3 regions of the Tannerella serpentiformis genome follow, and region 2 is predicted to be linked to each of the others. Evidence: riboswitches for the same ligand, from Rfam matches in the RefSeq annotation. Region 2 holds a riboswitch; each other region holds the start of a gene.
What was found. A riboswitch is a leader RNA that binds a small molecule or an ion and turns the genes downstream of it on or off. The one in region 2 is predicted to bind cobalamin.
Positions count from the first base shown of each region.

Region 1: it holds a riboswitch for cobalamin, as region 2 does, so the genes downstream of both, C7123_RS11045 (TonB-dependent receptor) here and C7123_RS02295 (TonB-dependent receptor plug domain-containing protein) in region 2, are expected to answer to the same signal.
Region 3: it holds a riboswitch for cobalamin, as region 2 does, so the genes downstream of both, C7123_RS11020 (TonB-dependent receptor plug domain-containing protein) here and C7123_RS02295 (TonB-dependent receptor plug domain-containing protein) in region 2, are expected to answer to the same signal.

Region 1 covers NZ_CP028365.1:2,615,124-2,625,082, forward strand. The annotation lists gene C7123_RS11040 (TonB-dependent receptor plug domain-containing protein) at 1-1,579, opposite strand, end outside; gene C7123_RS11045 (TonB-dependent receptor) at 1,576-3,750, opposite strand; cobalamin riboswitch at 3,810-4,035, opposite strand; gene C7123_RS13020 (hypothetical protein) at 4,971-5,141, shown strand; gene C7123_RS11055 (peptide chain release factor 3) at 5,324-6,901, opposite strand; gene rfbD (dTDP-4-dehydrorhamnose reductase) at 6,947-7,819, opposite strand; gene C7123_RS11065 (DUF4924 family protein) at 7,847-8,389, opposite strand; gene pncB (nicotinate phosphoribosyltransferase) at 8,696-9,856, opposite strand; gene C7123_RS11075 (inorganic pyrophosphatase) at 9,869-9,959, opposite strand, start outside.
Region 2 covers NZ_CP028365.1:561,321-571,279, reverse strand. The annotation lists gene C7123_RS02310 (sirohydrochlorin cobaltochelatase) at 1-121, opposite strand, end outside; gene C7123_RS02305 (PepSY-associated TM helix domain-containing protein) at 177-1,634, opposite strand; gene C7123_RS02300 (hypothetical protein) at 1,659-2,924, opposite strand; gene C7123_RS02295 (TonB-dependent receptor plug domain-containing protein) at 3,113-5,509, opposite strand; cobalamin riboswitch at 5,547-5,770, opposite strand; gene C7123_RS02290 (DUF6261 family protein) at 6,008-6,940, opposite strand; gene C7123_RS02280 (hypothetical protein) at 7,419-8,711, opposite strand; gene C7123_RS02275 (phospholipase A) at 8,954-9,760, shown strand; gene C7123_RS02270 (glycosyltransferase family protein) at 9,828-9,959, opposite strand, start outside.
Region 3 covers NZ_CP028365.1:2,601,030-2,610,988, forward strand. The annotation lists gene cobT (nicotinate-nucleotide--dimethylbenzimidazole phosphoribosyltransferase) at 1-206, shown strand, start outside; gene C7123_RS10980 (DoxX family protein) at 265-669, shown strand; gene C7123_RS10990 (adenosylcobinamide-GDP ribazoletransferase) at 810-1,607, shown strand; gene cobC (alpha-ribazole phosphatase) at 1,592-2,119, shown strand; gene fldA (flavodoxin FldA) at 2,243-2,734, shown strand; gene C7123_RS11005 (DUF2023 family protein) at 2,747-3,115, shown strand; gene eno (phosphopyruvate hydratase) at 3,700-4,980, shown strand; gene C7123_RS11015 (RNA methyltransferase) at 5,101-5,859, opposite strand; cobalamin riboswitch at 5,964-6,172, shown strand; gene C7123_RS11020 (TonB-dependent receptor plug domain-containing protein) at 6,220-8,238, shown strand; gene C7123_RS11025 (YncE family protein) at 8,277-9,365, shown strand; gene C7123_RS11030 (ABC transporter substrate-binding protein) at 9,460-9,959, shown strand, end outside.

The sequences.
Region 1 (9,959 bases), 960 kb from region 2:
GGTCCAGTCGGTTGAAGTATCCGGTGACTGACAGGGAGAGGCCACGGCTTCCCAGATATTCGGCACCGAGAGAAAAGTAGTCGGAGGTCTGCGGACGGAGGTCGGTGTTACCTAAATAGAGGTGGGTGCCGGCCATCTCGCGGATGTAACGGTAGAAAAGTTCCTTGGGAGTGGGCGTTTTGAATCCGCGACTCCATACCGCGCGCAGGCGGTAGTCTCCGAGGCTGAGCATGGCAGCAATTTTCGGTGTGAGCTTGAACCGCCCGAAGCGGGCGTTACGATCTACGCGTAGACCCGCCGTGATTTGCAGCGGATCGAGCAGCCCGAACTCATCTTGTACGAAAACGGCCGCGGTTTGGTCTGACGCCTTACCGTCAATGACGCGCATCGGCGCCTTGAGCCAGTCGTAGCGCCATTCAAGGCCCGCACTGAGCGTGTTTTCGAAGGGTAAGCGGAAGACACCCTTCAGCGCGGCCAAGGTGCGCTGCTGATCGCTCTGCAGATCCGTCTGCCCGGGGAAATAAGGGTAGTACGGCGTATATCGACCATTGATATAGCCATCGATGAGGGTGGTGTCAGTGAAATTGTAGTAGTAAGCGTGGCGATCCCAGCTCACGTCGAGCGTGAGGAGGTCCGTTCGGTTCAGCTTCCATTTACCCCCGACGGCTGCGGAGGCGTTGCCGTACTGAAGATCGTAGGTCTTCACGTCTACGGAGGGGTATTTCCCGCTCGGGCGGTAGATGCGTTTGCCATAGATGCTTCCGGCGGCGTAGAGTTCGAGGTCGCGCGTCGGAGAGAAGCCGAGTCGCTCGGACAGTTGCCAGTTCGTGTTCCTGTTGACTGTCTTATTGCGGGAGTCGGTGATGAGAAATTCCGTTTGGTTGGGGTCCTCGACAGACGTGTTCTGCCATCCATCGGAGTGCTGAAGCTGAAAGTTGGTCCAGCTGCTGAATCGGCCGATGTTGAAGCCCACGCCGGTGTGTTGGCGGACATCTCCATACGACCCGAAGCGCGAAGTATTTTCGAGTAAGACCCCTTCATCGTGCTTTTTGGTGATGATGTTGATCACGCCGGCCATTGCATCGCTCCCATAGAGCGCGGACGAGGCGCCGCGGACGATCTCCACCCGCTCGATGTTGTTCGGATCGATGAGCGAGAGCTCATTTTGCCCGCCGACATCGCCGTGAATACGTTTTCCGTCGATCAGGATCAGGATGTAGTTATTGCCCAAGCCATTCATCTGGATATGGCTGCCCATGTCGTCCTCACCAAAGGCGAAGGAGGCGGTCAATCCCGATAAGATGTCCTCGATGCTCCGTCCGGCGAAGTTCTTGAGCGCCCGGCCCGAGATAATCTCCGTCTGTACGGGTACAGACTTCAATGTATGTTCCGTACCCGTTGCGGTGACGACTACCTCGTCGAGTGCAATGTTCTTCATCGCCTCGTTGGGGCGCCTCATCGTCGAATCTTGTGCCGAAACGGCCTGCGCTACCCAAAGTAAGGCGGTGGCAAGGGCCATCCGTCCGGCGACTTTGCAGCGTGGTGCCGATGTGATGTGATGCAAGTGTCTCCGTTTCATCCTCTAAACTTGATGGATAGGCTTACGTAGACCGAGCGGCCGGGTGTCAGCGTGGCGTAGTTGAAATTGTAGGGCCTGTCGTCGGTGTAATTGAAGAGGTTTTCGATGCCCACGCCCGGTTCGAGGATCACAGAACGGAGAGAGAACGTGTGGCGGGTGTTGAGATCCCAAACTTGGTAGGCGGGAGCGTAACCGTAGGTCTTGGAGAAGCGTTCGCTGTTGATGCGACCGTTCAGGTAGACGTTCATCGTGTATCCGCCCCATGTGCGTGTCCATTGCGCGTTGACGTTGGCGGCATTCCGGAGACTCTTGTCGATGGGTCGGCCCGTTTCATCGTCTTTCGTGTCGAGGTGAGTGTATCCCGCGCCGATGCGGAAGCCTGCTCCGAGGTAGGCTTGGGCCGCCACGTTGATGCCGCGGACTTCCGCCTTGTAGACGTTGTCGCGCTGGCGCACTTCCTCGTGTCCGTACTTCTGTTTGGCCTCTTCACCCGTGGCGATGGTACGATAATCGATCATATCACGGATGCGATTGTAGAAGAAGTTCGTGCTCACCGTGAAGCGGCTGTGGGCGTACTCGGCATTGAGGGAGAAATAGTCGCTCTTCTCGGGTTTGAGGTTGAGGTTGCCGATCGTAATGCGGTCGACTGACTTGGTCGTCTCGGAGGCGTACAGTTCCGAGAGTGTGGGAGCGCGAAATCCAGCGGCATAGGAGGCTCGGAGGTTCAGACCTCCCTGGCCATACATGAGGGCGACGTTTGGCGTGGCGTAGCTCTTGAAAAATTCGTGGTAGAGGTAACGCACCCCAGCTAAGGCTCGCAGTTGGCGGGTGATCGTGATCTCATCTTGTGCGAAGAGGGCCGCGGTGTAGGCCGTTTTGTGGCTGATGTTCTCCGTGGGACTGCTGAGCATGTCGGCCAAGTACTCCACCCCGACCGATACCTTATTCCGTTCGCCCAGGTTGAAGATCCCCTTCACGTTGGCCTGCTGATTGCGCGTGCGTTTGCGCACCAATTCGTCGCCTGGCTGGGTCTTGTACGTCTTGCTTGCGTTCAGGAAGTTGTAGCGCGACGAAAAGAAGTCGGCCTGATAGTCCGCCGTGATGTAGGCATCGGGCGAGAGGAGGTATTTGACGCCTGCGCCCCAGGAGTAGGTGCGGTGCTGGAGGTCGTAATCGTACGCTGCGGCGGGCCGACGCGTGATGTTGCGGAAGTAGCCGCCTCGCAGCTGGAAGGAGAGGCGATCGGTGGCGTCGTAGGTGAATCGTTGGTTGACGTTGTCGGAGTGAAAGCCGGCGGAGGCTACCTTCTGCGTCTCCACAAGGCTGTCCTTCTTGTTTCGCTCGTACGGACTGAGTTGCCAGCTTTCGGCTTGGCTGCGGCGATAGGAGGTGTAGGAGCCGAATCGGCCCGTGTTGACGTCGGCCGCGATCGACTGAGTGAAGCGTCCGTGCGACGTGTAACGCGTGTCGGAAGAGAGGTTGACGGCATGCTTTACGTCGTTCGTGATGATGTTCACCACGCCGCCGACAGCGTTCGTGCCGTAGAGCGCCGAGGAGGCGCCGCTGAGGATCTCAATGCGCTTGATACGCGAGACGTCGATGCGTTCGTAGGTGTTGTCGCCACCTATCCGGCGACCGTTTTCGAGGAAGACGAAGTATTTCTCCGGCAGCCCGTTCAGGCTGAGCGTCGTGCCCATACCGTTGGTCATGTTCGAGAAGGAGGGGGTCAGTTTTTGCAGGGCTTCGTCGAGGGTTGAGATGCCGGCGTTGCTCAGTTCGCGCGACGTGATCACGTTCACGGGCACGGGGCTATTCTTCATCAGGTGATGCGTTCCGGTGCCCGTCACCACCACCTGCCCAAGCTGCACCATACTCTCGCGCATGCGGATCACGACGCCCGTTTCGCCGCTCCGCACCTCGCGCGCTTCGGTCGTATAGTTCAGGTGTGACACGTTCAGCGTGTGCGTGCCCTCGGGCAGGTTGCTGATCGTAAACTCGCCGCGCGTATTGGTCACGTCGCCCGTCAGACTGTGGTCCACGCGGATGTTGGCGCCTACCACAGGCTCGTTCGTGTCGGCATTAATCACTCGTCCACTCACGCCCGTTTGTGCGCTGAGCGTCATCACCCCGCACAGCCATGCGAGGAGCATTCCTATGTACTTTTTCTTCATATGTGACTATTGAATATATCCATCGTCAGTCCTCCGCCGCCCTGGCCCCGGGGCGTGCGACATCAAGCTGTGTCCTGGCAGGTTTCCTGACTTCCCCCTAAAGAACCGAGGGCCTTCCCATCGCGTGTCTGTGCACGCCGACAGTGGCATTGCGGATGGCTCTTCTTTTTGCTTTGAACGAGGGGGGTTACAGTAGCGGGCACTGTTCCGGACTCTCACCGGATTCCCTTTTCATGCAGCGCGACGGACGCCGATCGCTGCATCACCAAAACGCGGGCAAAATTAGGCGCTGTTTTTATAATTCCCATACCGCACCCTCACATCGATTCGCGTTTACGGTCGGCCCCCGTCCGTCGGCTGGTCTTTGATCTGGAAATCTTAGTAGGGCAGATTGTGTTTTTTATCAGATCGCATGAAATACAGTGCGAATCCAATTTGTTTGATACAAAATGCCCTGCAATCCGAAGCAATACAAAATGGATTCACATCAGATTGTACGCCATACGAAGTGAGTCAATTTTGATTCAGATCAGATTTCGTGCAATCCGATGCAATTCAAAATTGATTCGTTTCAGATTTCACGCCATGCGGAGTAAATCAAATCTGTTTCACATGAAATGCCGTGCAATCTGAAGCAATACAAAATGGATTCACGCCAGATTGCATACCATACGAAGCAAATCCAATTTGTTTCACATGAGATGCCGTGCAATCCGATGCAAAACAAAATTGATTCGCTCCAGATTGCACGACATATGGAGAAAATCAATTTTGATTCAGTTCAGATGTCGTGCAATCCGATGCAAAACAAAATTGATTTACATCAGATTGCACGCCATACGGTGTAAATCAGAATTGCTTTAATGCATAGGTTCTGCATAATAAGGGGAGAGGGAATGGTATCGGGTAAGATTACTTGCCATCTGACCCTATCCAGCATGGCGGCAGATCGCAGTTTGCCATCAGGGGGCAGCGCACGGAGATTTTCCGACGGATGTAGCCCGTAGTTGGGAGCGCGCGGGGTGTCGTCATTCAAGGGATTCTGTGTCTGAAAACGCACCGCAGAGAATCCATTCTTCGCAGGCGATTTCCTGTGTGAAAACGTTAGAAATGGGGCGTAAACATGCCTGTTTCTGTTAAAAATGAACTGAGAACAGGGTTGAAAGCATGTTCTACAACATGTTTTCGGGGAGTAGCTCTATCTTTGCGGCGGTTATTCAATGAAGGAGTTTATGAGAATGATTGCAGATAAGCAGTGCTTACGTGAATTGGCCATGCTGCAATATCAGGCAGAAAGGTACCGTCTGGCAGGCAATGGCTTTATGACCCAGCACCTGTATTCGCGGATCCGCAAAATACGGGAACAGCTGGCCAACAGTGACAAAAATTGAGAAGACATAGCCCTGATGAAACATGCGGGGTATAAGTGATTGTAAAAGTGGTTATCGAGAAGCAGCGGAGGGAGTAATCCTTTCCGCTGCTGTCATTTTACGGGGTTTGCGTCTCGCTTAGTTCGGACGCAAACCCCGCGTTTTTTCTGGGGGTGTCTATCGGGAGAAGTGTCGGGGCGTGATCAGAACTCGGAGGTGAAGTGGAAACGCACGTCGGGAAAGTCCTGCTGCGCCATGGTGAGGACGTAGGCCGAGTCGGCCAGGTAGACGTCGCGGCCCTCGTGATCGGAGGCCATGTATTGGGCCTTGCGGCGCATGAAGCTGTCGAGCGCAGCCTTGTCGTCGCTCTCGATCCAGCAGGCTTTGTAGAGGGGGAGCGGATCCCAGCGACACTGCGCGCCGTACTCGTGCAGCAGGCGGTACTGGATGACCTCGAACTGCAATTGCCCGACGGCGCCGATGATCTTGCGACCGTTGAAACGGTTGGTGAAGAGTTGCGCCACGCCCTCGTCCATCAGCTGATCGATGCCTTTGTTCAGCTGCTTGGCGCGCATAGGGTCGGCGTTTTCGATGTATTTGAAAAGCTCGGGCGAGAAGCGTGGGAGGCCCTTGAACTGGAGCAGCTCGCCCTCGGTCAGGCTGTCGCCGATCTTGAAGTTGCCCGTGTCCGGTAGGCCGACGATGTCGCCGGCGAAGGCTTCGTCGACGACCTCCTTCTTCTGGGCCATGAAAGCCGTGGGACTGCTGAAGCGCATCATCTTATCGAGGCGGACGTGGCGATAGTTGGCGTTGCGTTCGAAGCGGCCGGAGCAGACCTTGACGAAGGCGATGCAGCTGCGGTGATTGGGGTCCATGTTCGCGTGAATCTTGAAGACGAAGCCGGTGAACGTGGGCTCCTCCGGCTGGACGAGTCGCTCGACGGTCTGCACGGGTTGGGGTGGCGGAGCGATGCGGACGAAGCAGTTGAGCAGCTCGCGGACGCCAAAGTTGTTCAGCGCGGAGCCGAAGAAGACCGGGGCGACGTCGCCACTGAGGTAGGTCTGGACGTCGAGCGGGGGATAGACGCCCTCAATCAGCTCGATGTCTTCGCGGAGCTGCGCGGCGGACGACTCGCCGATGCGGCGCTCGAGGTCGGGATCGGTGAGGTCGCTGAAGGCTACGCTCTCCGTGACCACCTGCTTGTCGGGGCGGTAGAGATCGAGCTTGCGCTCGTAGAGGTTGTAGACGCCTTTGAAGCGGTCGCCCATTTCGATGGGCCAGCTCAAGGGGCGGACGGTGATTTGAAGCTCGCTCTCGATCTCGTCGAGGAGGTCGAAGGGGGCTTTGCCTTCACGGTCGAGCTTATTGACGAAGACGATGACGGGTGTCTTGCGCATGCGGCAGACTTCCATCAGTTTGCGGGTCTGTGTCTCGACACCTTTGGCGGCGTCGATGACGATGATGACGCTATCGACGGCCGTGAGGGTGCGATAAGTGTCCTCGGCGAAGTCTTGGTGGCCGGGGGTGTCGAGGATGTTGATCTTGTAGCCTTCATAATCGAAGGCCATGGCGGAGGTGGCCACGGAGATGCCGCGCTGCTTCTCGATCTCCATCCAGTCGGAGGTGGCGGTGCGGCGGATTTTGTTCGACTTTACGGCGCCGGCTACGTGGATGGCGCCACCGAAGAGGAGGAGCTTCTCGGTGAGGGTGGTTTTGCCGGCGTCGGGGTGGCTGATGATGGCGAAGGTGCGGCGGCGGCGGATTTCGTCTTGGAGGGTCATAAGGGGAGAGGGGAGTTTGAAGTAGTCAGAGGAAGTGAGTAGTAGTTAGCGGGAGGCGGCGTCCATGAAATGATGGAGGCAGCGGTCGAGGCTGTCTTGCCAGCGGGGGATGGACAGGCCGTAGACGGTGCAGATCCGGGTCTTGTCGAGGACACTGTAGGCGGGGCGCGCGGCGGGCGTGGGATAGTCCGCCGTGGAGATGGGGAGGACGATGCACGTGAGGTGGGCGACGCGGAGGATGTGGCAGGCGAAGTCGTACCAGCTGCAGGTGCCCTCGTTGGTGTAATGATAGACGCCGGGGTGGAAGGTGGGCGCGGTGAGGATGTGGAGCACGGCCTCGGCCAGGTCGCCGGCGTAGGTGGGCGAGCCGATTTGATCGTTCACGACGCGGATCTCGGGGCGCTCGGCGCCGAGGCGGAGCATGGTCTTGACGAAGTTGTTGCCGACTTCGGAGTAGAGCCACGCGGTGCGGAGGATGGCGGCGTCGGTGGGTAGTGCCTCGAGCAGGACGTGCTCGCCGGCGAGCTTCGTGCGGCCGTAGACGGAGGTGGGCGACGGGGTGTCGTCCTCGCGGTAGGGGCGATGGGCGCGGCCGTCGAAGACGTAATCGGTGGAGATGTGAATCATGCGTGAGCCGACTTCGCGGGCGGCCGTGGCGAGGTGGCCGACGGCGTCGCGGTTGATCTGGAGGCAGCGTTCGGCGTCGCTCTCGGCGCGATCGACGGCGGTGTAGGCGGCGCAATTGATGATGTAGGCGTAGCGACCGCGGCGGACAAAGTCGGCGACGGCGTTGCTGTCGCAGAGGTCGAGTTCGTCGATGTCGGTCAGGGTGAAGGCGTAGTTCGGGTGGCGGTAGATGCGGCGGCGGATGGCGTCGCCCAACTGGCCGCGGGCGCCGGTGACGAGTACGGGGATCATGTCGAGTGAATGATTCATAGTGAATGATTAATGAGGGTGAGTGATGTCGCGCTCCTCCTTGTATTTCTCTGCCAGGAAGGTGAGCATGAGGTTGATTTCGCGGACAGCCTCGAGCGTCTCGGGGCTGACGGGTGCGCCTTGGAGGCGGAGCAGGAGGTAGCCGTAGAGGGCGGTGAGGCAGGTCTCGATCTCGGTCATCTCGGCGCCGCCAGACTTGGCGCGGAGGCGGACGATGGAGGGCAGGGCCTTGTAATAGAGCGCGCCGTAGGTGGCTTCCTGCGGATTGCGGAGGAGGGAGAGGTGGAGGTCGTTGAGGAGGATGACGACGTTGCGGTTGATCTGCAGGTGCCCATGCTCGGCGACGCCTTCACTGCGCATCATGTCTGCCAGATTGTCATACCACTGGGCGATGCGTTCGCGCACATCGTCGGCCACGTCGTAACGGGCCACGAGGGTGCGGCGGATGCGGTCGCTGTCGAGGGCGTTGGCTCGGATCAGGTCTTCCACCTGCCACATATATAAAAGGTACTCGACGATGTTCTCTTGTCTCTTCTGTTCGGCTACGATCATATCTGCGGGGAAATGGGGGTTGGGGGTTGAGGCGTTTCGCGGCGAAACGTGGGGGTGATGAACCGGGATGGGGCACCGACGGACGAGCTTTTTTTGCTCATGGACGAGTAAAAAAAGCTCATGCTCGAGTGAAAAAAGCTCGTGCTCGAGCAAAAAAAACTCGCGGACGAGTAAAAATCACTCGTGGACGAGCAAAAAAAGCTCGTGTGCGAGCAAAAAAAGCTGGTGCTTGAGCAAAAATCACTCATGCACCAGCAAAAATCACTCGTTGGGGAAGGCGATTCGGGGTCTGCGGCGCGCATCAGATCAGAGTTTCAGCATGCGCTTGCAGAGGTCGATCTCGTCCGGGTCGCCGGTGTGCTTGCCGGGTGAGTCGGAGAGCTTGACCACGGGCAGGAAGTCCGTTTCGCCCTTGGGCTTGACCTCGAAGAGCTTGATGACGATGTTGAGGGGCTGCACGCCGACGTCGTTGGTGAGGAAGGTGCCGACGCCGTAGACGTCGTGCAGGCGGCCGGCCACGTAGCCCTTGATGCGGGCGATGGCTTCGAGGTCGAGGCTGTCGCTGTAGACGACGGTCTTCTTTTTCGGGTCGATGCGGTGGCGCTCATAGTAGCTGAGGGCGCGCTCGGTGAACTCGAAGGGGTCGCCGCTGTCGCAGCGCAGGCCGTCGAAGAGCTTGGCGTATTTGGTGGAGAAGCTCTTGAAGAAGTCGGTAGAGGTGAAGGTGTCGGGCAGGGCGATGCCGAGGTAACCGTCGTAGACGTCGACCCAGTTCTCCATCGCCATCTCGTTGGCCACGCGGTAGCCGTAGTGGGCGCCGTGATACATGAACCATTCGTGCGGGTGGGTGCCCATGGGGATGAGGTCGTGAAGCATGGCCAGGTAGACGTTCGATGTGCCGTTGAGCACGCGCGGCATGCACTCCTTGAGGATGCCGATGACGCGGTCTTGCACCTCGAACGAGAAGCGCCTTCGGGTGCCGAACTCCGACAGCTCAGCGCCCAGCTCCTCGAAGCGACGCGCTTTGGCGCGTGCGCGATCGTCGGCGTCGGCCGCGGGCGTGGCGCCCGTCATGCGGTAATAGAGCTCGGAGATCATGGCCATGAGGGGCACCTCCCAGAGTACCGTGCGATACCACAGTCCGCGCACTTCGACCTCCAGTCGCCCGCCTTCTTGCACCACCGTGACTTCGGCGGGGTTGAAGCGGAAGCCCTTGAGGAGGTCGAAAAAGACATTGTCGAAGTAGTAGCATCGGCGGCGCATGAAGGCCTCGGCCGTGTCCGTCAAGAAGAGCGTGCGCATGGCGTCCACCTCGCGGCGCAGGGCCTCGCCGAAGCCCTCGGGGAAGGGCGTCTCGCCACGGTTGACGAAGCGATAGACGACCTCCGCGTCGGGGAACTTCTTTTGGATGGCGTTCATGACGCTGAATTTGTACAGATCGTTGTCCGTAAAATCGCGAATGATCATGTCTGTAGTCTTTTATCGTAAGATGTCGTGCATTTCGTCGAGGTAGATCTTGTAGTCCTCGAGGCAGTGTCGGATCACCTCGTAAGCCTCCTCGCGGCCGTAT
Region 2 (9,959 bases):
TGGCGGCTTTGTCGCCGGGCTGCATGGACTTGAGCATGTCGGAGGCGACGAAATTCTCTCCGTCATGCGCGTAGCTGATTGCGGTAATCATCAGTAGAAAGGCGATGAAATAGGTTTTCATTCGAATAAGCAGTTAGGGGGTAATAAGAAGTAGTAGTCAGCGTAGTCAAACAGCCTCAAGCTCTCCGCTTTTTGCTTTTGCGGCGGAGTCGCTTGAGGTTGATCCACACGCCAGAGAGGGAGACAAAGGCACCACCGAGGCAGGCCGTCCAGATAGCGATGGTCCAGAGCGTGGGGCGCTCTACGAGCCAGCGGATGTTGAAGTAGTGCAAGCCGCTGAAGACCCACTTCTTGGCCATGCGCGCGCGGTTGAGGTTGCGGAAGTTGCCCGTGGCCGGATCGACGTAGTAACGGGTCCGGTCGGCGTTGTCCACCATCACCTTGTAGGCCGGGAGCGGGAGTGCTGTCCAGCGGGAGATGTAATACTCTTCGTAGCGTTCGATCTGCGAGATGGTGAAAGACTCACCCTTGTGCAGTGCGCCGATCGCTTTCTCTACCGTGGCCGGAGAGAGTTGGAGCGGGGGCAAGTCGGGCGTGGAGGCATCGAGGCTGAAGGTGGCTGTGTCGGTCGTCACGTCGTAGATAGGCACATCGCGGAAGTGGTTCCAGACGATTTGCCGCGCTTCGGGGTGCAACTGCCGGACGGCGCGATAGTCCGTGTAGGCCGAGAGGGGCAGTGACTTGCCACGCATCTTGGCGTCCGACACGCGATAGTCGCCGTGCGTAGGGATGACCCATTCGGGGATGCGTTGCAGGGCCATTGCGCCGCTGAAGGCAAAGCCGATGAGGACGAGTCCGAACGTGAGTCCGGTGACGTGGTGCGCCTTCAACCAGGCCTTCTTATAAGGGCTGCCGAGCTTACCCCGCGCCTTCCGGTTACGCCGGAGCATGATGAGGCCGACGATGATACCGGTGAGTATCGCGATGAGCGCTACGACACCGCCGGTGGTCAGGCTGCGGATCCAGACGTCGTTATCGCGGCGCAGGATGGGCAGGTAGAACTTGTGCGGGATGGCGCCGACGTAGGCCCAGAGGCGACTGCTGCGGTCGGTGAACTGGAGCACTTCGCCCGTGCGGATAGAGATGTAGAGCTCATGGCCCGCGGCATCGTCGAAGTAGCACTTGGCGATGGGCATCTCGTCCAGATAGCGGGAGTACATGATCCACTGATCACGGCTGTGGAGCGTGTCGATGCGTGCGATGGGGGCGTCGACCCAGCGGCGGGCCACGTTGCGGATGGTCTCCGCGGTGACGGGCCGCCGGACCTCGGCGGAGTCGGCGCAGAGGGTGTAGGTCGTGTCCTTCGTCTCAAAGTCGAAGAGCGTTTGGCCTTGGAAGCGCCGCACCGTGACCGTCCGCACCTTCGCCGCCGCGCCCTCGGGTAGCCGTTTGGCTACCGAGTCGACGGCGGGAAGGGAGTCGGGCAGCGGCTCCATGCGCGCTTGCAGGTCGCGCTCGTCTACGTTGGGGAAAGGATGGTAGACGAGCACCAACCCCGACAAGCACCACATCAGAAAGAACAGTCCGACGACTGCGCCCACCCAGCGGTGGATCCGAAACAGCCACTTATTCATCAATCTTCTGTGCGTTGATATCGTTTATTCCTCGATGCCCACGATGCGTTCGAAGTGGTAACCCTTGGCGATGGTCATGCCCTTGGTCACCTGGCCCGACGGGATGTCGTAGATGTAGATACACGTAGGTGCGTCCTTCGGGTTGACACCGATGTAGGCCTTGTTACCGAGGACGAGTGAGCGCTGCGAGAAGGTACCGCTGCTGAAGGGCAGGTTGGTGCCGTTGTATTGGATCTCGGTCAGCTGATCCGTCGTCAGGTCGAGGATGGCGTAATAGCAGTTGTAGTCAGCACCCCAGCCCTTGGCACCGGTGTGCTCCGGATCTTGGATGTAGAGCAGCGCCTTGGTCGGAGAGAGACAGTCGGCGGTAACGATCTTGCCTTTGGGGTGGTTGTAGCCGCGGTAGCTCTTGTCGAACTCCGTCGCGCCCTTCTTGATGCGCAGCAGGGCACCGTGCTGTTGCGTGGAGCTCTTGGCGCCGGCGTTCACACTGTTGCAAGCCAGATAATAGTCGCCGTTGGGGGTGAAGAAGCTCTTGTGCTGGAGCAGTTCGCCGTAAGCCGTGCCGGCCATGAACTCGGCGCGCGTCTCCTTGACCACCTTCTCCGTCTTCATGTCTGCGGCGTTGATGAAGGCCAGCTGGAAGCCACTCTTATCGTTGCTGTAGGTGAAGGCATAGAGAATCTTGCCGTCACGATAGTTAGCGATGCCGGAGGTGTTGAACTTGTCTTTGTCTGGCGGTGCGGGCAGGTCGAGCTCGCCCTCGCCGAGGATGGTCATGTTCTCGGTGTCGATCTTGATCCAAAGGATCTTGTCCGACTTGCCATTCGAGCCGATCAGCACCAGGGTGTGGTCGTTGATCCAGGCGTGCGTGTAGCGGCGGTCCTTCAGCGTGTTCTTTTTGAAGCTGACCTCCTTGACGACGGCTATCTGATGCGTCCCTCCGGCGTCAACAATTTGATACTTGCCGAAGCGATCCTTCTCCTGCGGAATCTGGTAGTAATACTTACCGCGGATGATGGTCTCTTGATAGAGTTTCTTCGTCACGTCTACGCCCGAGCCTTTGAAGTCGAGCTGCGTTTGTGCGTCGAGCGACTGGGTACTCTTGACCAGCAGCGCTGCGGTCGAGCCCATGCCACCCTCTTCGCCCACAGCCACCCAAAGGTCGAAGTGGGCTTTCTGCGTAGGACCCGGATTCGGTGTTGGTTCCGGATCATCATTACATGCCGTGAAAACGGCTGTCGTTAGCGCCATGATCAGCGCCCAAGCGTAACATTTGATTGCTTTCATCTCTGTGTCTATTTATTGGTGTAAGTCAATTGTCATTCTTAATGGAAGGGCTTCAGTCAACCCTCTGCCCTCTATTCTACCCTCTACTCTCTACTCTCTACCCTCTACTCTCTACTCTCTACCCTCTACTCTCTACCCTCTACTCTCTACCCTCTACTCTCTACTCTCTACCCTCTACCCTCTACCCTCTAATTAATGAACACACGGAACTTGCAGAAGAAGGCACGGCCCGGCTTCTGGAGTTTATAGTTGTCGTAGAGCGTACGGTCGAAGAGGTTGTTGCACGAGAGCGAGATGTTGTAGCGCTCATCGGCGAAGGAGACGGAGAGGGAGACGTCGTGGCGATACTGCGTGGGGATGCGCGACTTGCTGTCGAGGCTGCCGTAGCCCTCCCAGGTGAGGAAGAAGCTGCGGACAAAGTCGAAGTTGTACGTCAGCCGCACCGTGCTGCGGGGGATGAGGAGGTCGCGCCGCTTCAGCGTCGCCTCGACGTGGGCAAAGAGCCACGGGCGATTGGGGATGCGGTTGCGATAGGTGATCATCTCCTTGCCGTCGGGATAGTAGCGCGTCATGCTGCGGGCGTCCTCCCAGCTGCCGTTGGCCACGACCTGCAGCAGGTCGGAGTAGGCATAGCGCAGCTCGCCCTCGAGGCCCCGGATGCCCACGCCGGGCACGTTGTCGTACTGGCTGGTGCCTTCGGTCTCGGAGACGACGAGGCGGATGTAATCCTTCACGTCGCGATAGAAGGCGTTCAACTCGTAATCCAACCGATGACCGGGGGCGGGGCGGAGCGCACCGAAGAAGCCGAGGTTGATATTGTGACTGTTCTCCGGACGCAGACGTAGGTTGGCATAGACGGTGGTGCCGTTGCCGAGCAGCTCGCGCGACATGGGTAGACGCAGACTGTGCTCGTAGGAGGCTTTCACAGCGAAGGCGTCGGAGGGGAAGGCGTAACGCGTGGCCAGGCCGTAGCCCGTATGATTCTTTGTCGAAGAGCCCTGCACCTCACCCGAACCGGTGATCCAGGGGAGTTCCTGCTGCCCAACCTTCAGGTAGTTCGTGTAGTTCTTGACGAAGAACGTGTTCTGCCAACGGTCTTCGACGAGCAGCTGGCTATAGGAGAGGCCGAGTGTATGCTTGGCGAAGATGTCGTCCGAGGGCGCAAAGTCCGAATCCACGTCGTCCGTACGGCGATTGCCGGTGCGGTTCATGAGGTAGTTCAGGTTCAGCGAGTGGTGCAGGCTGAAGTGGTAATCCAGCCCGAGGCGGACGAGCATTAAGGGGCGGCGATAGTGTCGGTGCATGCGGTCGCGGCCTAAGATCTCGCTGCGGGCGGACTCGATGTAGGAGCCGTCCCAGCGGTATTTGCGGAAGGTGGTGTCGATCGTCTGGGCGTGATCCCAGGTGTGTGAGGCCGAGAGCGAGGCGTTGAGTCCGGGCAGGAAGAGGGCCTTCTTGGCATACCGCGCGGCGATGTTCCAGGCCTCCGTCTGACGTTCGGCGGCGCCGTAGACGATGGTCTGCATGGCGCCCGTCTGAAGCTGCTTGCGGGTGGTGGAGTAGGAGGCAGAGACGAACAGCTCGTCGGCCCAGGTGCGGCGGCTGACGCCGGCCTCGAGCTGCATGAGGGCGGAGAGGTAGTCGTCGTGGAAGCGACGCCGATCGGTGAGGCGGAACTCCTGCGCCGCCTCGTCCCACAGCTCCACGCCGCGCACTCGGTAGTCGTTCTTGGAGAAGTTGAAGCCTGCCGCAGGCCGCACGATAATCCCCGTGCGCCGATCGACGACCTGCGCAAAGAGGTCGGCCTTATGCGTGTGGAAGGAGCCGATGCCGTACGAAGCGTCGAGGTAGTTGCGCTGCTCGCGGCGGGTGATGATGTTGATGGCGCCCCCCAGCGCGTCGGCGCCGAGGTAGGCCGGGACGACGCCTTTGTAGATCTCCACGCGCTCGATGAGGTTGACCGGGAGGTTGGCGGGCGATACGCCGCTGCCCTTCGTGGCGAGCGGCAGGCCGTCCATGAAGTAGCGGATGGAGTTGCCCGAGAGGCCGTTGATCGATAGCTCGAAGTCGGAGCCGACGCCGCCCTCCTCGCGCACCTTGACGCCGGCGGTGCGGCCGACGAGGGTGTTGAGGTCGTGCAGCTGACTCAGCTGCGCCTTGACATCGGGGGCCGCGGCGGCGAAGGCGCTCTCGCGGAGACGCTGTGCGGGGCTTTTGGCGTAGACTTCGACAACGTTGAGTGTGACGGCGTCTTCCTCGAGCACAAAGTTCTGCGTGGGGGTTCGCGCTGCGTCCACCTCGGCCTTAACCGTCTTGTAACCGACGGACGAAACGGTGAGCGTCGTGCGTCCGGCGGGCAGTTCGAGGGCATAGGCACCGCGGTCGTCGGTGGATGTGCCACGCTGTGCACCGGCAGCGACCGTGGCGGCCACGACAGGTCTACCCGCAGCGTCGCGCACCGTACCTCGCACCGTGCCCTGTGAGGCGGCGTCGAGAAGGTAAAGCAGCCCGGCAAGCAGCATCAGGGCGCGCCGCAGTGCGACGTCCGACAGGCATCTCCTATGTATCTCGTATGTGTGAAACATCCCTTTTGTAACCTCCGCCCCTTGACCCCGAGGGGCGGTATACGTGTTGTTTCCGGCAGGTTTCCTGACTTCACCCTGAAGGGGGGCTGTGGGCCTTCCCGCCGCTCCGGGGGCGGCAGTGGCACGTCTTGCGGGTGCTCTCCTTTGTTCGATAGGCGGGGTGTTACAGTAGCGGGCACTGTTCCAGTCTTTCACTGGATTCCCTTTTTACGCCGTGGGCCGGACGGCCTACGATGCGTCACCGAAAACGGCGGCAAAAATAGAATCAGAAAGCAAAGTAGAAAGGCATCAGGGATGCCAGCCAAGTTTGCCTGGTACATGAATGGCGTGTACCCATGTAGGGGCGTATTGCATACGCCCCACCGAACGGTCCCAACGGGGCCGAACGATCCATGCCAACCGGGTACAAAAAAGGGCACCCCCATCTGTTTGGGGATGCCCTTTAATCATTCCGGGTACCTGTGGGGCGAATGCAATTCGCCCCTACAACCGGGTACCCTATTCCTCCGGCAACGTGATGTCAGGATTACCGTCGCCACCCGGTTTCTTCGGATCCTTCGGTTTCTCGCCATCCGGTTTCGGTGGCTGAGGCGTCTCCGGCTGCTTCGGATCCTTCGGCTGATCGGGCGTCTTGGGGTCCTTGGGTTGCTTAGGCTCTTTCGGTTGCTTAGGTTCCTTGGGCTTCTTCTTTGCAGCAGCCTTCTTCTGAGCAAGGCTCCGATTATAATCGGCATCGATACGATCGGCCAGCTTGCAAAGGTTCTCAGCCAACGTAGCGATAACCTCGGGGTCGATCGGCGTAGCACCATTGAGATAGTTCCACTGTAGGATGAGGATTACGCGGTCGTAGATGGCATCTGTTTCGGGGCGGATCTTGCTGGAAAGTGGAAGTTTCGCACCCGTGTCAGACGTCATGCGCTTCGTGTATAAGTCGTCGAACTCTTGGTTCGTCGTTTCCAGTTTTGTGAGCATCGGCGTGAGTCCGAGCTTGGCTATATCTGCTGCGTTCTCCGTCTTTTTCAGGTCGGCCACCAGCCCCCTGATGTCCGCCGTTTCACGATCGAAGCCTTCGTTCTGCATCCCGTTGTACGGTTTGACTACTGCCGCAATACGAATCGCAGCCTCTACGATGTCCTTATCAGGCAGGAACTGGGCATTGCGAATGGTGCCCATGATGTAAGTCAACAGCCCATCGCGTTCCCCATCTTTCTCCTGCATCAACCTTGTCTCAGCGCTTATTTGCGAGACCTTGGTGATGTCCGTCTCGATACTCTTATTGCCGTCCCACTCGACCATCAGCTCGTTCGGGATGCCCAGTTTGGTGATGTCGGCACCCTTAACCAGGCCATAGGCTAAGCTGTGAAATTGCACATGCAGGGAATTGTCCAATTTGCTCATTCCCGGCTTCCTGATCTCTACTGTCTTTTTCATTGTGTGTACTTTTTAGTTCGCGTTTATGTCGTGTACTACTATGCTGCATAGTGGGGGGCTCTATTTCTGTTGCGCCCCGGGTTGCTTTCGCCAAAGTTGCCCGAAATGGACCTCGCCCCGGGTCACTTTCGCCAAAGCTACCCCAAATGGACCTCGCCCCGGGTCACTTTCGCCAAAGCTACCCGAAATGGACCTCGCCCCGGGTCGCTTTCGCCAAAGCTGCCCGAAATGGACCTCGCCCCGGATCACTTTCGCCAAAGCTGCCCGAAATGGACCTCGCCCCGGATCACTTTCGCCAAAGTTGCCCGAAATGGACCTCGCCCCGGATCGCTTTCGCCAAAGTTGCCTGAAATGGACCTCGCCCCGGATCACTTTCGCCAAAGTTGCCCGAAATGGACCTCCGCCCCGCAGCGGGGGCGAAAGTAGAAAGATTCGGGAAAGGGGGCGTGTGAGCCCCCCCCCACGTTTTCGCTTGCGGTCAGACGTCGTCGTCGAGTGAGGAGAGGTATTTCTCGATGAACTCGTTGGAGATGCTGGTCAGCTTCTCTTCGCGGTCGGCCAACTCGCGCATCTCGTTGAGGCGGAGCAGGTGCTCACAGCCGGCCTCGCGGAAGAGACTCGCCAGACGCGAACGCTGGTCGATCTTGGAGGCAAAGAAGGTGCTGAGGCGGTCGATGCAGAGGTAACGCTTGTCGAGGGCCTTGAGGCCGGCGTAGCTGGAGAGTATCTCTCCCTCGGGCGTGTGGTCGTAGGTGATGAAGTAGAAGGTGCGGATGACGATCTTACGGTCGCGCGTGAAGTCGGCAAAGAAATACCCCACCCGGAAGCTGAAGACGCTGAAGGAGATCAGCAGCGAACCCTTGTACCAATCCACGTCGAAGGAGGTGAAGCAGAAGTTCATGTACGTATTGACCACGTTGGGCGAGAGGCCGTCGACGCGCTCGAACATGCGCTTGATGGCGTGCTCCTGGATGTAGACGTCGTAGGGGCGGTCGGGGTCCAGCTCGGGGATGTAGGGGTTGTGGGGGATGCAGGCCGAGAGCCAGCGGAGGCCGTCGTTGAGGATGTCCGGAAAGCCGACGCGGAAGAGTAGCCGTCGCTCGCCCTTGCGGTCGGTGCCCCAGATGGATTGCGGCTTGCAGGAGGAGAAGTCGACCGTGCGTCCGACGCGGTTACGCAACATTTCGAAGTTGCGCTTCTTGAACCACAGGAGGTGCATGCAGGGGTTGGAGAGCTGGAAGATGTAGGTCATCAGGGTGCTGGTGTACTGATACTCCATGCGCACCAGCACGCGGTCGAACTCGGCCGAGAACTCGTAGGGGTTGTTGATGCCGCGCATGGAGAATCCGCCCGCCTCGATGATGTCTACAATGCGGGCGTAGATCTTGTCCTCCGGATACTTGGGCTCGCGCAGGAGGTAGAGCGAGAGGGGCATCCAAATGTCGTAGAAGTCGAGGGCCGAGATGGTGCGTTTCTCGCCTTCGCGCAGGGTGAAGGGCATCTTGTCGAAGTCCATGTAGTAGTAGAACTCGCTCTTGATGATGTCCAAGTCTTCCTTGTTGAAGATGGTCATATCCGCGGCGTTGATGCGGAGCAGCGTCGGTCGAGCGGAGTAGAGGACGCGCAACATGGAACGGTCGATGTACTGTATGGCTTCACTATACCCCAGCTCGCGGAGCAGGTTGAAGACGCGTTTCTTGTAGACGTTGTATCGTCGTGCCTCTTCTTCTTTTCGGGCTTGGGTAGCAGCCGCTTTTTTCTTTTTCGCCATGACTATGTATCTATATTTTGAATAGGTGAAACTTGCGCTTTCGGGTGAACCCCCTGAAGGCGCTTTTTGTGGGCCTCCGGTGGCTGCCCACGCTCGCTGTGGGGGCATCGTGGCTACGTTTGCCACCTGTAAAATCACGCCCCCTGTTTATGAATTACGTTTATCTCTTATCCCTTTTGCTTCTGGCCCTGCCGACGGCCACGCATGCGCAACAAGACGTGTCGGCCTTCAAGCGTGGCCGCATGCGTGGCGACAGCCTCCGCACGGAGCTCCTGCGCCGCATCGAGGATGCACGCCCGGACTACAATGCCGACAGCGTGCGGGCGGTCATCGAGAGCGGGCCATACTTCGGCATCTTCCGCGACAACTACTTCATCGGCGGCATTCCGATTGGCGGGCCTGTCCGCCGCGACAACGCCAACGTGAAGTTTCAGATCAGCATCATCCATCGCCTGACCAAGAGTCGCCTGCCTTTCGACACGTATCTCTTCCTGCAATTCACGCAGAAGACGATCTGGAACGTCTTAGAGGAGTCGCTCCCGATGCGAGATCTGAACTTCAATCCCGGCGTAGGCTTGGGCCACCTCATCGTCTACCACAACAAGTATATCGGTCACGCCCTCTTCATGTTGGAGCATGAGTCGAACGGCAAGGACGGCCCCGCGTCACGCAGTTGGAACAAAGTCTCGCTCAGCAGCACCCTCCTCCTCAATCGCCACATGGAAATGCAGCTCAAGGCCTGGATCCCCATCGTGGACGGCGAGAACAATCGCAACATCCTCCGCTACTCGGGTTTGGCACAGATGGGACTGCTCTATCGCACGGACAATCGGCGTGTGCAGGCAGGCATGCTGGCCACTTGGCGGGCGCACTCCTTCAGCTTCAACACCCAATGGGAGCTTAGCCTCAAGATCAGCCGTCACGCCAATCAGTACCTCTTCTTCCAGTACTACAACGGCTACGGCGAAAACCTCCTCGACTACGACCGTTTCAAGAGTGTCCTCCGCCTAGGGATGGTGATCAAGCCCGAAGGCTTCTCCATTTACTGAGGCCGGAGGATGGCGCTTAGGGCTGGGCGAAGAGTCATCTACCCCTCAACGCGCCGCTCTCCACGCGCTACTCCCGATCGACCACGGACGTCAGTTCGCGGACGAAAGTCTCTTCGGCCGAGAGCAGCCAGCGGCGGAAGGTGTCGTGATCAAACGTGCGCGGAGTCTGCATGAAGTTCAGCAGCCGCGAGAGGTCGAA
Region 3 (9,959 bases), 970 kb from region 2:
ACGCCATCTTCGGCCATTGCGGCGGCGAGTCGGGGCATCAGCTCGTCCTTGACGCCCTCCATGCGCGTCCGCTGCTCAACCTCGGCATGCGGCTCGGCGAGGGCACCGGTGCCATCTGCGCCTATCCGATTGTCGACTCCGCCGTCCGCATGATCAACGAGATGGACACCTTCGAAGGCGGACGCGTCACGAAGTATTTCAAGTAAGAACCTCTATACACATCCCCCTTGCGGTAAAGCCGCGTAACTACCCCCCCTTATAAATATGAAGAATCGAGATTTAGGACTACTCATCATCCGCCTCTCCGTGGGTCTGCTCATGTTGCCGCACGGAATCAGCAAGCTGGCCAACGCCGAGGCCTTCGGCTACATCGTGTCGCTGCTCACGGAGCGCGGCCTGCCCACCGCCCTGGGCTACGGCGTCTACCTGGGCGAGATCCTCGCCCCGCTCATGGTGGCCCTCGGCTACCGCACTCGCCTCGGCGCGCTCGTCATGGTTGGCACGGGCCTCTTTGTGCTCTTCTTGGCCTACGCCGACAGCCTCTTCAGTCTCACGCCCCACGGCGGTTGGGCGCCCGAGTTGCCCGGCCTTTTCCTCTTCGGTGCGCTGGGCCTCTTCTTCACCGGCGGTGGCAAGTTCGCCCTCTCCACCCGCAGCCGGTGGGACTAACACCATCTCCCATGCAGTCGGAGAGTTGCCCATTGTTCGTTGTTCGTTGTTCGTTGCCCATTGTTCGTTGCCCATTGTTCGTTGTTCGTTGTTCGTTGTTCGTTGTTCGTTGTTCGTTGTTCGTTTTTAGCTTTTAGATTATGATAGATGACATGTTTGCGGCGCTGACGTTCTTCACGCGGCTGCCGTGGTGGCGGATACATCGCGTGCCCGCCGACAGTTTCAAGCGGCTCGTCGCCTACTGGCCCCTTACCGGATGGATCACAGGCGGCGTGATGGCTGGCGTCTTTTGGCTGATCGCCACCGCCGACCTGCCCTTCATCTTCGGCCTCATCTGCGCCTTGGCCGCACGTCTGCTCCTCACCGGCGCCCTGCACGAGGACGGTCTGGCTGACTTCATCGACGGCTTCGGTGGCGGTCGTACCCGTGAGCGCACGCTGGCCATTATGAAAGACTCCCACATCGGCACTTATGGCGTGCTGAGCCTCATTGTCTACGTCGCTCTCTGGCTCTGCACGGCCACGATCTTGGCCGACTACATGGAGGGGTATCTCTTCTTCGTTCTCTTCCTCGGCGACATCTGGGCCAAATGGTGCGCCTCGCAGGTGATCAACCTCCTGCCTTACGTCCGCCGTGAGGATGAATGCAAGATCCGAGCCGTCTACGATCCCATGTCTACCGCCTCTCTCACCGCCGGGCTGCTTTTCGCCTTTGTGCCACTGATGGCCGGATCGGCATGGCTTTTCTGGGAAGGCTTCGAGTTCCTCATCGGCGGACTCTGGGTGACTGCGGCAGCCTCGGTGGGCACCATGCTGTTGCTCGTGTGGTACATGCGACATCGCCTCGGCGGTTACACGGGCGACTGTTGTGGCGCTACCTTCCTACTCTGCGAACTCTCTTTCCTTTTCATGCTGAATATCGTATGGATGTTTTTCTGATTCGCCACACCTCTGTGGATGTGCCGTCAGGCACCTGCTACGGTCATACCGACGTAGCCCTCCGCCCGACTTTCCCTGAGGAGGCCGCCCGTGTCAAGCAACAGCTCGACGCCTACACTTTCGATGCGGTCTACACCAGTCCGCTCAGCCGTTGCACACGCTTGGCTGCCTATTGCGGCTATCCAGACGCCCTCCGCGACGATCGGCTGAAAGAGATGAATATGGGCGAGTGGGAAATGCAGCTCTTTGACGCCATCACCGACCCCCGCATTCAGGAGTGGTACGACGACTATCTGCATGTGGCGCCCACCGGGGGCGAATCCTACCCCGACATGCAGCGCCGCATCTCCGCCTTTCTCGACGAGCTACGGGAGACGGGTCACAGCCGAGTAGCCCTCTTTGCCCACGGTGGTGTGCTGATGTGCGCTCGTGTACACGCCGGCCAGCTTCCTCCCGCTGAGGCACTCCGTCAGCTCACACCCTTCGGCGGCATCATCCGTATCACCCTGTAAACCCGTCGGAAATTCCCAACTAATGGGGACTCATGCCTTCTTTTTATCCATAGTATTAGGGATTGCCCTCGCCTCAGCCCGCTCCTACTTTTGCCCCCGCAAATTTTTTAATACAAGAAAGAAATGGGAAAGACAGCCATCATTTACGGTTCGACCACGGGTACGACCGAAGACATCGCAGGCCGCATCGCCTCGAAATTGAATATCGCTCAAGGAGACATTTACGAGATCTCTAAAGTTACCGCCGACACCGTAGCCGGCTACGACACCCTGCTGCTGGGTAGCTCCACTTGGGGCAGCGGCGACCTGCAGGACGACTGGTACGACGGCATTGAGACCCTCAAGGGTGCCGACTTGGCCGGTAAGAAGATCGCCCTCTTTGGCTGCGGCGATTCATCCTCTTACTCTGACACCTTCTGCAGCGCGCTGGGAACGATCTACAACGACCTGAAGGATTCGGGCGCCACGTTCGTAGGCAGCGTAGATCCGTCGGACTACACCTTCGACGGCTCTGACGCCGTTGTTGACGGACAGTTCGTTGGTCTCCCGATCGACGAGGTGAACGAGTCGGACAAAACCGACGAGCGCATCAGCAACTGGGTAGCATCGCTTTAATGAGATAGCGTCATGGTCGCCGAGACGAAGCAGATAGTGGGATCGGCCGAGATCAAAGTCTTGTACAATCACATCTATGAGTACAAGAAAGGCGTTCGAAACCTGATCCTTTACACGTTGAACGAGCAATATGTGTCCCACGCCTGTGAGCGATTGGACAAGCAGCGTATCCCCTACCTCATTCAGCGCGCGGGAAAGAACAACATCAATATCTACTTCGGACAACCGGAATGCATCGAAACGATCCGAAGTTTCGTCTCCCGACCACTGAATACGCTTACGCCTGAAGAGGATTTCATCCTCGGTGCACTATTGGGATACAACATTTGCGAACAGTGCAAGCGCTTCTGCACAAAGAAGAAGACCGCTTGCCGAGCTTAACGCCCCCCAAAAAGAGAGGTGTCTCCCCCAAAAAGGAGGCACCTCCTTTTTTTCGTGAGTTCTCTGCGTAAGTAAATCTCGTTTTTCGGCTCTGTGGCAAGTTGTTTTTCGGTCCGCTGACTCAAAAGTCGGCTGGCAAGTCGCTTGCCGAGGCCGCTGGATCAAAAGTAATGCTGGCATGTCGCATGCCAGGGCCGCTGGCTCAAAAGTGACGCTGGCGTGTCGCATGCCGCGGCCGCTGGATTAAAAGTAACGCTGGCGTGTCGCATGCCGCGGCCGCTGGATCAAAAGTGTTGCTAGCATGTCGCATGCCGCGGCCGCTGGATCAAAAGTAACGCTGGCGTGTCGCATGCCGCGGCCGCTGGATCGAAAGTGACACTGGCATGTCGCATGCTGAGGCCGCTGGATCGAAAGTGCCGCTGGCATGTCGCATGCCGGGAATACGGAAATAAGTGACACAGCGCAAGCACACGCTTTTATCTTCCTATCCACAGGAGGCTGCTCTCAACGCAGGCTCCGCCTTTGCAGGTTGGCATAAATTCCGACCTTTGGCCCCGGTTGAAGAACCCATTAATCAAGTCAATATGAAAATAGAAAAGATTACCGCCCGCGAGGTATTGGACTCGCGTGGCAACCCCACCGTTGAGGTGGATGTGAGATTAGAATCTGGATTTGTTGGACGTGCCAGTGTGCCTTCGGGCGCCTCGACTGGTGAGCATGAAGCCCTCGAATTGCGCGATGGAGACAAGAAGCGCTATGGTGGCAAAGGCGTGCTCAAGGCCGTGGAGAATGTCAACAATGTGATCGCTCCCGCCTTGATCGGTATGTCTGCACTCGAACAGCGTGCCATCGATCATAAGATGCTCGCCCTCGACGGTACACCGACTAAGTCGAAGCTCGGTGCTAACGCCATCCTCGGCGTATCGCTGGCCGTAGCCAAGGCCGCCGCTAACTATCTGGAGCTGCCCCTCTATCGCTACATCGGCGGCACGAACACTTATGTCATGCCGGTGCCGATGATGAACATCATCAACGGAGGCTCGCACAGTGATGCCCCGATCGCTTTCCAAGAGTTCATGATCCGTCCCGTGGGCGCTCCTTCTTTCCGCGAAGGTTTGCGGATGGGCGCGGAGGTTTTCCATGCGCTGAAGAAAGTGCTGCATGATCGCGGACTGAGCACCGCCGTCGGTGACGAGGGAGGCTTTGCCCCCGCACTGAATGGCACCGAGGACGCACTCGATTCGATTCTTGCCGCCATTAAAGCTGCTGGCTACGAACCGGGTAAGGACATCCGTATCGGTATGGACTGCGCTTCGTCAGAGTTTTACAAGGACGGCGTCTATGATTATACCAAGTTCGAGGGCGCCAAGGGCAAGAAGCGTACGGCAGACGAGCAAATCGCTTATCTCGAGGAGCTGATCAGCAAATATCCTATCGACTCGATCGAGGACGGTATGAGCGAGAACGATTGGGAGGGCTGGAAGAAGCTCACCGAGCGCATCGGCAACCGTTGCCAGCTGGTGGGCGACGATCTTTTCGTGACCAATGTGGAGTTCCTCTCCAAGGGTATCGCGCAAGGTTGCGCCAACTCGATCTTGATCAAGGTTAACCAGATCGGATCGCTGAGCGAAACGCTTGATGCGATCGAAATGGCCCATCGCCACGGTTACACGACCGTTACAAGCCACCGCTCGGGCGAGACAGAGGACGCTACGATCGCTGACATCGCCGTGGCTACCAACAGTGGACAGATCAAAACCGGTTCGCTCAGCCGTAGCGACCGCATGGCCAAGTACAATCAGCTGCTTCGTATCGAAGAGGAGTTGGGCGCACTGGCTGTATATGGCTACAAGCGCGTGAAGTGAGAATGGCTCCCGATCGGATTGTCGGTCGGAGCCGCTGTTATAGGTAATTCGAGAGAGGTGTCCCCATAGGATGGGGGCGCCTCTTTTTTTCGGGCGAAAGTGGGCGGTGATGCGTCGGAATCAGTGGGCGCGGCGACGAATCTCAGCGCAGACGATAGCCGTGGCCACGGCCACGTTGAGCGATTCAGCGCCGTAGCGGTCGGTGGGATAGCGGGGGATACCGATTCGATGAGTGACGAGTGCTGCTACTTCGGAACGGATGCCACGTCCTTCGCTGCCCATTACGAGTAAGCCAGTCGTGAGGGGTGACGGTAGGTCGTAGAGAGGCGTGCCGTCGGCAAAGGTGCCGTATATCATGGCCTCGGAGTGGCTGCGGATAAAGGCGGGGAGGTCTGTGTAGTGGATGTGGATGCGTGCCGTGGAGCCCATTGCGGATTGGATGGCCTTGGGACCGAATGCGTCGGCCGTGTCAGGGCTGCAAACGAGGTGCGTGTAGCCTAACCAGTCGGCGGTGCGGATCACGGTGCCGAGGTTACCGGGATCTTGCACGCCGTCGAGGGCAATCACCCACTCCTGAGTGGGATCGGCGCCACGGAGATCGTCTTCACGGCGGTGGAAGATGGCAATCACCTCGGGCGGCGACTTTAATAGGCTGGCACGATGCAGTTCGTCGCGATCGGCCTCGATTCGTTCGCCGTCGGATAGCTGATCGGCGTGCGCATCAAACCATTCCGGTCGTGCAGCTATCCATTCGCAGGCGAAAGTGCCCATGAGATCGATTACGGTTTTGGTTCCCTCGGCCACGAAAGCCTGTTGCTCGTCGCGGTGTTTCTTCAACTCCAGCGCGTGCACCTGTTTGATCTTCGCTTTACTCAACATCTTTTCGGTTTGTTGCCATTTATACGGGCAAAAGTAGTCTGTGCGTGGGGATGGAGGCCCTTCCACACGCGATTACTCCCGCCGAAAGTTCAGAAGCTGCTTCTATTTTTGTCCGCGATTTCGGTCTAACCGGTGGGGCAACCGCTTCTCGGTTAGTAAAAGGGAAGCCGGTGAAAGGCCGGCGCTGTACCCGCAGCCGTATGTTCTGTATCCTTGGCCATCTACACACTTGCCACTGGCTCGCATGAGCTGGGAAGGCTGCCTACGAAAAGGAGGAACGAGCCGGAAGACCTGCCGACGTCAAATTTTAATCTTCCCTCACGGTCTCGGGTGAAGACGAGGGCTCAGATATGTACTCAAATGTCTATCGGATCTATCTACATACGTAAGACTACGACACTCATGCTCTGCGCATGGGCCTCCGTTGTCGTGGTCACGGCTCAGGAGCGCGATACAACCTTAGAACGTCGCATCGATGAGGTTACCGTCACCGCTACACCTACGCCACGGCGACTGACAGCCACTATCCCCGTACAAGTAGTCACGGGCGAGGCCATTCGTACCCTTGGATTGCAAAATATGGCCGATGCCGTACGCCGTTTTGCAGGAACCACCGTCCGTGACTACGGCGGAATTGGCGGCATGAAAACAGTCTCCGTGCGTAGCCTCGGCGCCCATCACACGGCGATCAGTTACGACCAAGTGGCAATGAGCAACACGCAGGCCGGACAGATAGATATCGGTCGTTTATCCCTCGATAACGTGGCCATGCTCACCCTCTCAGTCGGTCAGGAGGAGGATCTGCTGCAATCCGCCCGCATGTCAGCGTCAGCAGCTGTGCTCAGCATCCGCACCGAGGTACCTCAATTCACATCCAAGCGCCGCCACAGTCTGCAAGCCCACATCCGAGCTGGATCTTTTGGCTTCATCAACCCTTACCTGCGACTTGCCACTCGATGGAATGCCCATACCGCGCTCTCGGTCGACGCTAATCTGCTCCGAGCTGATGGCGTCTATCCGTTTACGTTAGTCAATGGCTCTGAGCGTACCCGAGAAAAACGGTATAACTCAGACATTCGTTCTTGGCACTCCGAGGCCAACCTCTATCGCACCACAGATCGCAGTGAGCTTCGCGCCAAAGTCTACGCTTTCCGATCCGAACGTGGATTGCCTGGTAGCGTCGTCCTCTATCGCACAGGAAATAGTGAACGATTGTGGGATGAAAATTTCTTTGCCCAAGCTAATTATCGATGGAAGGCCAACGATCGATGGACCGTACAGGCGCAAGGTAAATACAACTACTCTTGGAATAAATATGAGGACACCGATCCGAAATATGAGGGCGGCCGCCAGACGGATCTCAACACCCAACATGAATATTATGCCTCTCTTGCCGCAATGGGCCAGATCACGGACCGATTCAAGCTCTCGCTGGCCCAAGATGGCGCCATCAATACGCTGAACAATAACGTAAACGACAATCCCGCGCCCATCCGATTCACTTCCCTCACGGCCCTGCGCGCGCGGTACCGACTCGGACGTGTTACCATGGTCGGAACGGCCCTGGCTACGCTGATCACGGAGCGTGTCAAGCGTGGCGATCGCCCCGCCGACCGAAGTCAATTCACACCCTCTTTCTCCCTGACCTACCGACCCCTATCTGATCTTGACCTCAACCTCCGCGCGCTCTACAAGAAGACCTTCCGCGTGCCTACGTTCAACGATCTGTACTACCTCCGCATAGGTAACACCGGACTAAGGCCTGAACTGGCCGACGAATACAACATCGGCCTCACATGGACTGCCGCGCCCGCTCGCCTGATCGACCAAATCACGCTTACATGGGATGGATATTACAATGAAGTGCGTGACAAGATCGTGGCTTTCCCCTCCACGTACGTGTGGCGGATGGTCAACTTCGGACGGGTACGCATCTTCGGCTTCGACGTCGCTCTCACGGCCGGTGTACCCCTTACCCACGGCGTGCGCGTCGATCTTCAGGCCAATTACACCTATCAGCGCGCCACGGATGTGACTTCACCCGAAGCAAAGAACTACCGCGACCAAATTCCCTACACTCCCCTCCATTCGGGGAGTGGCTCCGCGGCCCTGCGCACGCCTTGGATCGATGCGGCTTATACCGTCGTGGCCGTGGGCGATCGTTACTACATGAGCCAAAATCTACCCGAAAATCGCGTCAACGGTTACGCCGAACATACGATTGCTCTCTCGCGTACGTTTCATATACATCACCCCGATGGATGTCGCATCCGCGTGCAGGCGGAGTGTGTCAATTGGATGGATACACAATACGACATCATCAAATACTACCCCATGCCCGGTCGGAGCTTCCGCGCCACCGTGGCGGTCACACTCTAAACATTTTGAAGTACTAACCCCAATAAAACAAGACAGAAATGAAAATCAAACAATCTCTTTTCAGTGTATGGTGTATGCTTGCCATCGCGTTGGCATTCACCGCGTGTAGCAAAGACGACGATCCGAAGCCCAATGATGACGGCACCAAACTCACGTTGCCCGCTTCTCGCGTCTTTATTCTTAACGAAGGCTCGTTCAAACAGAACAATGCCGGCATTACCTTCTATGCCCCGAACAAGGATGGCAGCTTCATCGCTGATGTATATAGGATGCAGAACGAGAAGGGCCTGGGTGATACAGGGCAGGACATGATTATCCACGGCGATTACATCTATGTAACCGTCTACAACTCGGGTCTGCTGCTCAAGCTCAATACTGCTGGCGTGGAGCAGAAGCGACTCGCCTTCAATAAGGAGGATGGATTGCCGAGACACCTCTTTGCCCTCGATGGAAAGCTCTATGTCACCCTCTACAGTGGCAAGGTGGCCAAGGTGGACGCAGAAACATTGACCATTGAAGGCTATGCCAACGTGGGCGAAAACCCTGAAGGCATTGCTTATGCCAACGGCTATCTCTGCGTAGCCAACTCTGGGATGGGAAAAGGCACCACCGTGACCATTATTGACGCTAATTCCATGCTTGTAACGAACAACATCACCGTGGCACAGAACCCGGAGAAGGTGCTTGTCTCCGAAGGCAAATTCTTTGTGCAGGGATACGGCGGTAGTTATCCCAACTACACCTATCCTGTGCAGCTCGTTGACATTTCTACTGGTGCCGTCAAGACCATAGCCAAGGCTACGAACTTTTGTGAGTATCGCGGCACGATTTATATGGTTTACAGCGACACGGATTGGAAGACTTACAAGACGACCAACACCTTCTCCAGCTATGATGTCCGCACTGGCACGTTGAACAGCAGTAACTTCTTGAACAATATGCCCGACGCGCTCGGCTCAACGAGTGTCTACATGATGGAAGTGAACCCCAACAACGGAGACATCTACATCGGAACGTCTGATTATAAGACCAACGGCGACATCTACCGCTTCGATCGTAATGGTAAGCTCATCGAAAAGTTCAGCTCCGGAGGTATTAACCCGAACAACGCCGTCTTTTTCAATTGATGTCCCTTCCCTCTTGGGGATAAGCCGCTTCTTGTCCCCAAGAGTTACATAAAAACCTGTGATACGCACTTTCTTCTGCCTATTTGCATGGTTCATGCTCTGCCTCACGTTCAGCTGTAACGTGGGGCAGCGCTCTTCTATGCCTCAGGCTTCCGACGCCGGCGCGTCAGTGGACTCCCTGCGCTATGCAAGGGGTCTCACCATCACGCGCCACACTGATTTTACCGTAGTAGAGCTGCGCGATCCTTGGAACGAGGGTCGGTTGTTGCATCGTTACCTGCTCGTGCCGCGTTCCGCAGCTGCGTTGCCTGAAGGAATGCCTGAGGGCACCGTGGTACGCACTCCTCTCCGCCGTATGGTGGTCTATACGTCCGTCCATTGCGCACTTCTCAACGAATTAGGGGCCTCCGACGGCATCGCGGGCGTATGCGAGGCCCAATATGTGCACGTCGAGCCCGTGCTTAACGGATTGCGCAACGGTACAGTGGCCGACTTGGGCGAGGCTACCTCACCCGACATCGAAGGGATGATCCGCATTGGCGCGGACGCCATCCTCGCCTCGCCATTTCAGAACGCCGGCTATGGGCCAGCCGA